3 regions of the Luxibacter massiliensis genome follow, and region 1 is predicted to be linked to each of the others. Evidence: predicted binding sites of a transcription regulator. Region 1 holds the regulator's gene; each other region holds the start of a gene.
The links. Region 1 encodes NrdR, which represses ribonucleotide reductase genes. Its sites were predicted from a motif close to CACAANATNTTGTG; they were not measured.

Region 1 (3,285 bases):
TCAGACGGACTTCCACTGTCCTGTCATCTAAAATATTGACACTCTCGATAATAGAATACGCTGATACTAACGGTTCCCCATTTGACGTATCAGCGCATCTGTCTATCGAATATTTCACATCTTCCGCCGTCACGTCGTTCCCATTATGGAATTTCACCCCATCGCGCAAGGTAAATGTATATACCTTGGCATCATCAGAAATTACATAACTGCTGGCTACGGCTTCGGCTAAATTACCATCCTTGTCTGGTTTTACCAGACCTTCATAAATATTAAACAAAACCTCTTTTGTTCCTGCCGCAACTGCTTTATGTGGGTCAAGACTGTCTAAATCCTGGGAAATACCTACCCTGATACTCCCTCCCTCGACTGGGTTTCCTGAAAGCTTATTCTCCGTGGTTGACGATGCCTTATCCTTATCACCTGAACATCCGCTCAGTGCAATAGTTACAGCCATTGAAAGCACTAAAAGAATTCCTGTTACCTTTCTTTTCATGTCTGTCTCCTTCTTCAAATAACCTTCATTATTAATTTGTCGATTATATTTTATAAGATTTATCTGATATTGGCAAGTATTTCATCACATACAATTTTTTGCCTATACATTGGCTGCCCATACAGACCTTTAAAATCGGACAATTCAATCCGTACTTATGAAACACAAGTATATACTCCTGTTAGGGAGGTGTATTCATTGACATTATACTATTTATCCCTTAAAATTTTAGTCAAAGGCCCTGATGCGAGCATACGGGACAGCACACTGGCAGCAATGCAGGCACCGGGGCATCAGACCCTCCCGGCAGCCTCCAGCTGGACATGTGAGCATGTCCGCCTGGCTGGTTGCCCGCAGGAATACACCAACGGTATATTATATGCACTAACCCCAAAACTCCCTTGGCTCCGGGTTCTTAGGCCTCATTGAATATTAGTAGTTCAATAAGTACAGGAAAACAGACTTTGACAGCAAGGCATACGCAAATATTATACGAAAGAGAGGGTATTAACTATGAATGTAACAGAAGCTATCAACACCCGCAGGAGTATACGGAAGTTCAAAGATACTCCAGTAGGGCATGACCTCCTGCTTCGTTTGGCTGACGCCGGACGCCTGGCCCCAAGTGCCAGTAATCTCCAGGCCTGGAAGTTTATCTTCCTCACAGAAAAAGAACTTGTGGGCAAAATCAGTCTATTCAGTCCAGGATTAAGCGGCAATCCGCCCATCATCCTTATTATATGTTCTGACATGGCCTACGCCCTTGAACATGGTTCCCGTAATTCCGAGATTTATGGCTGTATGATGGACGCCTCTATGGCCGCTGAAAATATCATGTTAAAGGCACAGGAGGAAGGACTTGGGACCTGTGCAGTCAAATCCTATAATGATGCCGCTGTGCGTAAGATCCTTAGCCTCCCGGATACATACCGGATAGAACTGCTTCTCTCCATTGGGTGGCCAGATGGAGAGCCACGGATTCCCCGCAGGAAAAAGCTTGAGGAAGTCGTAACTTTTAACGGATGGAGGAAAGACAATGAATCATAGAGATGCTTTACTTGAGCTTTTAATCTATATGGTAACAAGTGCCTCGGGATTGGAAAATGAACCCCATATCTATGGACCCCTGCGCATGATCGAGGCAGCACAACGGCTGTGCCGACTGCTGCTTGCAGACTCCCAGGATGACAAACATCTTGCAGAACTTATCTCCATTATAGAAGATGGCAAACAAAAAAGCACTTCCGATGAGGAAGGCTTCTATAAAATGCTGCAGGATGCTTCTGCTAAACTGGTAGATTTTATTTAACCTTTCGTTTACATACAGGGCCTAACCCTCTGTCCGCCAGTGGTCCGGACCCTGTATGTAAACTTCCAGGCAGTAAACTCTTCTGCCTGCTGTCTATTCTAAGAATTCTTTCAGCTCTGCCATAAATGTATTCACATCCTTAAATTCTCTGTAGACAGAAGCAAATCTGACATACGCCACTGGATCAAGTGTTTTAAGCTTGTCCATGACAATCTCACCGATCTCACTGCTGGGTATTTCTTTTTCTTCCCGGTTAAAGATCTCCAGTTCCACCTCATCAATGGTTTTCTGGATCTCGGAAGCAGGGACGGGCCTTTTATAGCAGGCGCTCAAAACTCCAGCCTCAATTTTAGATCGGTCATACTGTTCTCTGTTGTCATCTTTTTTAATTACAATCAGCGGAATTGTCTCGACCTTTTCATAGGTAGTAAAGCGCTTTCCGCATTCGTCACAGGAGCGTCTCCTGCGGATAGAATTCTTATCCTCCGCAGGTCTGGAGTCAATTACCCGTGTATCTGGATGGCCGCAATAAGGACACTTCATAGATTTAATCCGCCTTTCTGCCGTTTATTTTTTTTAATTATACACAATAACTAGTACTTTTGCAAAAATTTTTCTTCTCTGATTTCTACTAAAATAATATCAGGCCCTATTTTCTTAATACAGTGCCATGGGATGACGTATTCCCCGTCTGTCCCAAGGAATCCGCATATTTTCCCAGGCCCCGGAATGACGATGGCCTCCACCCTTCCCTCGCAGATATCAATCTCTACATCTACAATACATCCCAGCCTTTTACAGTCGCATACATTAATAACTTCCTTTTCTCTCAATTCACATAATCTCATTTATTTCACCACACAAAAATACCTGCATACAGCGGCAGCTCTCCTTACTGTTACTGTATGCAGGTATCCTAAATTCTGTGTATTATATGGCCATTACTTTCTCACTTTCAAATGCCCTGGCAATAACTACAATCAGCACGGCCCCTAAAAGCAAAGTCACCCCAAGAGTAAGCCCATACTGCATCCCAGTCACCTCCTGGGTCAGAATGCCTTGCAGAGTCAGTGAAGTATTGTACACCGGAACTGCATAAAGCCATTGCTGGGGCGTCTTTGTTGTAAACATTGTAGTAATCCCCAGCACCAAAATCAGCATGTAAGCCGGCATTACATAGGAGCTGGCCTCCTTCACTGTCTTAGCAAATACGGAAATCAATACAATGATAGCTGAATATAAAAAGGCAATGGCAATCAACAGCGCTGCCAGCATTGCTATCTGGGCCGCGCTCAGGCTTAAGCTTATACCGTCGCCCATGCCCCCCATCATCTGAGGCATAAATGCAACCAGCGCCCCCACATACACCACTGAGGATACACCAGAAATAATCATCAGGGCGAAAACTTTCCCCAATACAATGGAACTCCTCCTGATGGGGGATACAAGAAGGCTTGCCATCGTCCCTCTTTCTTTCTCT
Region 2 (3,285 bases), 120 kb from region 1:
CATGGGCCATGTCTTCTCTGATCCATTTTGCATTCAGCCCAGCTTCATTCATGCCTATCAGGCCGATTGTAGAAAAATGATTGTCAAAAGAACCCAGATATCTCTTTGTATAAGGATACAGTCCTTCATCCATGAGTTTCGATATTACAACACGCTTTGTATGAAGAGACCTGGCGGAAATATCCATCATTTTATCCAGCCTTTTATAAAATTCTTCCTCATTCTCCGATAAATATGCGATTCTGGGCATATTAATTGTTACAACTCCAACAGACCCTGTGCTCTCACCGCTTCCAAAGAAACCTCCTGATTTCTTGCGGAGTTCACGCAGATCCAGGCGCAGGCGGCAGCACATACTCCTGACATCACTGGGTTCCATATCGCTGTTAATATAATTAGAAAAATAGGGCGTACCATACTTGGCTGTCATCTCAAACAGGAGCCTGTTATTCTCAGTGTCGCTCCAGTCAAAATCATTTGTGATAGAATACGTGGGAATAGGGTACTGGAATCCTCTTCCGTCTGCATCCCCCTCAATCATAATCTCAATAAATGCTTTATTAATCATATCCATCTCTTGCTGGCATTCCCCGTATGTAAATCCCTGCTCCTCCCCGCCGACTATGGCTGGAAGGCAGGACAAGTCATTGGGCACTGTCCAGTCCAGGGTAATATTAGAAAAAGGAGCCTGGGTTCCCCAACGGGATGGGATATTCACCCCATAAATAAAGGATTCAATACATTTCTTTACCTCTGGATATGTCAGATGGTCTGTTTTTACAAAAGGAGCTAAATACGTGTCAAAGGAAGAGAAAGCCTGGGCGCCTGCCCATTCGTTCTGCATAATCCCTAGAAAATTCACCATCTGGTTACAAAGCACACTTAAGTGCTTTGCAGGTGCCGCTTGAATTCTGCCTGGTATTCCGCCCAGGCCTTCTTGTATCAATTGTTTCAACGACCACCCCGCACAATACCCTGTGAGCATGGACAAATCATGAATATGGATATCTGCATTTTTGTGTGCCTTGCCTATCTCATCATCATAAATTTCAGACAACCAGTAATTTGCCGTAATAGCTCCTGAATTACTCAGAATCAATCCCCCCACGGAATATGTCACAGTAGAATTTTCTTTCACTCTCCAATCAGTAATCTTTACATAACTGTCCACTATCTCTTTGTAATCCAGCAATGTAGAGTTCAAATTGCGGATCTTTTCTCTCTGCTTCCTGTACAAGATGTACCCCTTTGCCACATCCGCATACCCGGTCTTAATAAGCACAGCCTCCACACTATCCTGAATATCTTCCACAGATACCAGGCTTTTATTTACCTTAGGCTCAAAATCTGCTGTCACCTTTAATGCCAGTAAGTCAATAATATCCTGATTATATTCCTTTTCCTGAGCCTCAAATGCCTTTTTTATCGCGTCGCTTATTTTTGATATATTAAATGCAGCTATTTTTCCATCCCGTTTTACAACCTGATACATATTATACAGTCTCCCCTTTCTTTTGCCCAGCCAGATAATTTTTGCCCAACTCATCTTAGTTGGGCATCTGAAATAATTCTATCACCATGGTTTTTTCTTGTCAATAACCATACAACAATATCTTGTGTGCAACTTTTAAGTTTACACCAATATCTTGTGCATGATAGGATACAAAAAGTCACCCAAACGCTGCCCCTACGGTTCTTCGTTTGAGTGACAGTATGGCGCTGACATGCAGAGGCACAGGATTTTTTCATATATCCTCTTAACACTATTCTACCCCCCTGAGCTCCGCATGCGGTACATTCCTCCGGACAATTTCCAGCGCCTGCTCCATAATCTCCCTTGTATAACCTCTAAGTCCCGGGACAATTAAGTCTCCCGAATCTTTAAACCCCTGCAGATAATACCGCCTGGCCCCACTGATCCAGCGCCCAATAGCGGCAAAGTCTTCTCTCTTATGTAATTCCCTAACCACAGTAGTACGAAATTCGTAGGATACCTTATCTGACAAGAGATAATCCGCAGTCCTTAAAATATTTTCTATATTATAATCCTCAATCCCTACCGTCTTCCCATATTTATCTGGTGCATTTTTAATATCCATGGCTATATAATCCAATAACCCCTGTTCTGTCATCTGCCTGAGTTTTTCAAAGCTGCTGCCGTTGGTATCCAGCTTAACTGCATACCCTATCTCTTTAACCTTTCTGACAAAATCTATAATATCCCGCTGAAGCAGAGGTTCGCCCCCTGTAATGCACACTCCGTCCAAAATCCCCTGTCTTTTTCTAAGAAACGCAAATATTTCTTCTTCAGGGATCTGATTCTCTTCATGAATATGTGTCACCAGGGATGCATTATGGCAGAATGGACAGCGGAAATTGCATCCGGCAGTAAATATAGTACAGGCTACTTTTTCCGGGTAATCTAAAAGAGTTAGTTTCTGCAGTCCCTGAATGTTCATATACCCCATTTCCTCCTATCAACACCAACTATACTGTCCATCCCTTTCCCCGGCATAAACTATGAGCTTAATAACCTTTAAAGTGCTCAATCATAACAGGCATATATTCTCTGCTGTACTCTCCCAGGGAATAATCACCCCTGCTTAGGCACCAGTCCGAAATTAACGCCCTTTCACAGAGTGAATAGTACTTGGTGATTTCACTAATAGATTTATCTGAACGGATCTGTCCCTTTTTCTGACCAGACTCCACTATCCCCGATATGAGGCGGTAGTATACCCTATTCTGATCTAAAAGATGCCTCTGCCCCTTTGATATCAATTGTGTAGAATATAAAGAAGCCAGCAAGTCAATGCTGATTTTCTCTTCAATCATAGAGTGAACCTTATAATTCAGATACAGAAGCTTATCATAATTATTCATCTCCTGATCCATCTCTGCATACAGCTCCTCATAATAATCGTCCAGAACCGTTGACAGCGTGCTGAGCAATTCATCCTTAGTATTAAAATAATAATAAAAAGAGCCTTTAGACGTACCTGATAATTCAATAATGTCATCTACTGTCGTATGGTCGTATCCCTTATCATGGAATAACTGCCAGGCCGCCGAGACAATCCTGGCCTTGACCCCCTTATTTTCTGTTAGTGCGTTCATATCTCCAGCCTTTCCTCCGATAAATTTATTTTATTTTAACATAAATTACTGGATATGCAAAGGGGACAGACCCTTTTGCAAAAGGGACAGACCCCTTCAGTATCATGCAATAGCCACTTTCTTGTTCTACCAGTATCATCAGTTTATCTTGGCTTGGGTTATCAAAGA
Region 3 (3,285 bases), 520 kb from region 1:
GCATCCCTGTTAAAGGTAAAGGGGGTCCCTGTCTCAACTGCGCTTTTAATAATTAAGCGAATAATATCTTTAATCGGTATGACTCTTTTTAAAATCCTGTTATCCTGGACACAGTCCTTATATTTCTGCTCCCATTCCTCCCCAAAACAGTCCTCCAGCGCATATCCTTTGACTGTCAATATCTCATGGGGGCACATCATATACCAGTCACCATCGATATTTTCCTTAGCCTGCTTCCAAAAATAATCAGGATAACAGATTGCCGGGAATACATCATGTGCTTTCATCCTGTCGTCCCCGTTATTGGTCCGCAGATTTAGAAATTCCGGCAGATCCCGGTGCCACACATCCAGATAGACCGCCACAGCGCCCTGCCGCATCCCAAGCTGGTCTACTGCCACAGCCGTATCATTGGCCAGCCGTATCCAGCGGATCACGCCTCCTGCCGCCCCTTCAAAGCCTCGGATGGCGCTGCCGCTGGCCCTTACTTTTCCAAAATACATCCCCATGCCCCCGCCAAATTTGCTGACCTTAGCAAAGTTATCGATGCTTCTGTAAATGCCGTCCAGGCTGTCAGGCACGGTATCGATAAAGCAGGAGGAAAGCTGGTGATAGGGTTTCCTTGCATTTGAGAGAGTTGGCGTGGCCATAGTCACTTTCTTTAGGCTCAGCATATCATAAAACCGCCTCACCCACTGGCTGCGGTTGGCCGTCTCCTTCATGGCAAGATGCATGGCAATCCCAAGAAACATTTCCTGGGGAGACTCCATAACGTCCCCCTGGCGGGTCCTGATGATATAACGTTCTATCAGGAGAGAAAGCCCTGAATATGTGAATAATTTGTCTCTCTCAGGCTGCAGCCAGCCTGCAAACAAATCCGCCTCTTCCTTTGTATAGTACTTCAAAATATAAGTCCCATACAGGCCTTCCTGGGACAAATATTCCAGCTTATCGCCAAAGCCAGCCAGATTTCTTTGTTCCATATTCCTTTTAAGCCGCCTTTCAAATTGTACCATCAAAAGCCTGGCCGCGATCATCTCCCATCTGGGAGCCTCCTGGGTTGTCAGCTCCACTGCCGCCTTTATCAGCATGGCCAGCTTTTCACTCTCACTTAAGTCCGTCTTCTCAAATGCCCTGAATTTTTTATATAGATGTTCCAGGCTGTACTCTTCCTCCTCAAACTCCTTCTGCACCTCATGCAGTACCTTTTCCAGGGAAGGCATATGAGAGAATTTTTCCGCCAGCTTCTGCCGTTCCCTGCGGCGCCTTGCCCTGTCTTCCCGGTACAAGATAAAGCTCTTCAGCTCTTTATAATAATTCTCCTCCATCAGGGTCTGCTCCACCAGATCCTGAATCTCCTCCACAGATATCTGCTGCCTGTCCGGTATCTGTTCCTGAATTTTCCTTTCTACCCGGATCAGAAGCCGCCCTGCCTCTTCCTCGTCCAATTCATTTCCCACGCTTGTAAAGGCCAGGCTCACTGCCCTTTTTATTTTGCCGGGACAGTAACCCTCCTGTGTCCCGTTTCTTTTACTAATCTGCATAACCTCTCTCCAATACCATTTATTGATGCTGCCATCAATATTAACACAAGATATAGTTATATTCAATCTTATTTTTTCTGTAAAATATTTGATTACACGGACAAGCCGGGAGAACCTTTTAATCCCCCCCCGCAAGCCAGGCCGCTGCATAGGAAAAGGATTCTCCCCAGTCCAAACCCCGGGGAGAATCCCTGTCTATACCCGCACTGCAGATAAAACCGTATATAATTTATCTGTCCCAGGGTACCCCTTCATCCACACTCCCAGGTATAGTTTGTATACTCCTATCCCAGGGCCACATCCAATATCATCATCAGCGTAAAACCTATAGCTACCCCCACTGTGCTTATATTCGTGTGGGGTTCTGCCTGGGCCTCTGGTATCAGCTCCTCCACCACCACATAAATCATGGCGCCTGCCGCAAAAGCAAGTAAATAGGGAAGGATAGGCACTACAAATGTGGTTAAAAGGATAGTCAGGACCGCCGCCACAGGCTCCACCACGCCAGATAGTGTCCCATATAAAAAGGATCTCCCTTTAGATACCCCCTCGCCCCTAAGAGGCATAGAAATAATTGCCCCCTCCGGAAAATTCTGGATGGCAATGCCAATGGACAATGCAAAAGCGCCTGCCAGTGATATCATGGTATTCCCTGCTGCCAATCCGGCGAAAGTTACACCCACCGCCATACCCTCCGGTATATTATGCAGTGTAACCGCCAGCACAAGCATGGTAGTCTTTTTTAGATTGGATTTTACCCCTTCCGGTTCCTGCCCATTCAGGTGCATATGTGGCGTCACTGTATCTAACAGAAGTAAAAACCCCATGCCAAGCAAAAAACCAGCCGCTGCAGGCAGCCATGCCGCATGTCCGTTCTCCTCAGCCATCTCAATGGCTGGGATTAAAAGCGACCATACAGAAGCAGCCATCATGACGCCTGATGCAAACCCCAAAAGAGCTTTCTGCAGTTTTTCATTCATTTTCCCCCGCATGAAGAACACCATGCCCGATCCAAGGGTTGTTCCTGCAAACGGGATGAATATCCCAATCAGCATATTTTGATTCATGTTCTTTCCCCCATATACTTTACAGGGGTGCCCCGTTATATGTCCGGTGCATCCCTGTATATGTATGATTTATACTTACTAAACAACCTGCTCCGGTTACAGTCTGCTGCGCCCGGGCAGTTATGTCCATGAATCTATCTTATGCTTGAATGCTCATATTTGTCAACAAAATTTATGTAAGCTCTGCCAGCTCCTTTCCTGCTGCCCTGCATTCTTTGCAGGCATCATCGTCCGGGGCCTCATTGGCAATAATTCCCTCCTCACGGGTCAATACTGCACCAGCCTCCTTCATCCGCTGCGCCCAGTCCCGCATCCACTCTCCATCGCCCCATCCATAGGATCCAAAAAGTAAAACATGTTTTCCTGCAGCAAGTGGGAGCAGCGCTTCTACGAGAGGCTCCATCTCTGTCTCCTCCAATTGTTCAGCCCCCATAGACGGGCATCCAAGGGCAAAAACATTTTCCTGTGCCAGGCTGGCTGCATCCGCCGCACTGGCTTCCAAAAGCCTTGCCTTGCCCCCGCCCTCTTCAATCCCTTTAGCAACCTCCTGCGCCATTGCCTCCGTATTTCCTGTTCCACTCCAATATACTACTGATATATCCATTCTGATACCTCCTGATTCCGAGCAATGTCCTGTATGCTCTTGCCTGTTAGAAACTCATTGACCGCCCATA

Region 2: a site for NrdR is predicted at 1,606-1,619, ahead of EFA47_RS13150 (ribonucleoside triphosphate reductase). Genes of this name have one in related genera too.
Region 3: a site for NrdR is predicted at 1,589-1,602, ahead of EFA47_RS10265 (ribonucleoside-diphosphate reductase subunit alpha). Genes of this name have one in related genera too.

The regions. Positions count from the first base shown of each region.
Region 1 is NZ_UWOE01000001.1:2,734,898-2,738,182, forward strand. It holds gene EFA47_RS12530 (ABC transporter substrate-binding protein) at 1-496, opposite strand, end outside; gene EFA47_RS12540 (nitroreductase family protein) at 1,010-1,543, shown strand; gene EFA47_RS12545 (DUF6092 family protein) at 1,533-1,805, shown strand; gene nrdR (transcriptional regulator NrdR) at 1,899-2,348, opposite strand; gene EFA47_RS12555 (YlmC/YmxH family sporulation protein) at 2,399-2,653, opposite strand; gene EFA47_RS12560 (ABC transporter permease) at 2,736-3,285, opposite strand, start outside.
Region 2 is NZ_UWOE01000001.1:2,857,063-2,860,347, forward strand. It holds gene EFA47_RS13150 (ribonucleoside triphosphate reductase) at 1-1,492, opposite strand, end outside; gene EFA47_RS13155 (anaerobic ribonucleoside-triphosphate reductase activating protein) at 1,764-2,459, opposite strand; gene EFA47_RS13160 (TetR/AcrR family transcriptional regulator) at 2,527-3,117, opposite strand.
Region 3 is NZ_UWOE01000001.1:2,214,604-2,217,888, forward strand. It holds gene EFA47_RS10265 (ribonucleoside-diphosphate reductase subunit alpha) at 1-1,544, opposite strand, end outside; gene EFA47_RS10270 (ZIP family metal transporter) at 1,829-2,611, opposite strand; gene EFA47_RS10275 (flavodoxin) at 2,784-3,215, opposite strand; gene EFA47_RS10280 (DUF3793 family protein) at 3,200-3,285, opposite strand, start outside.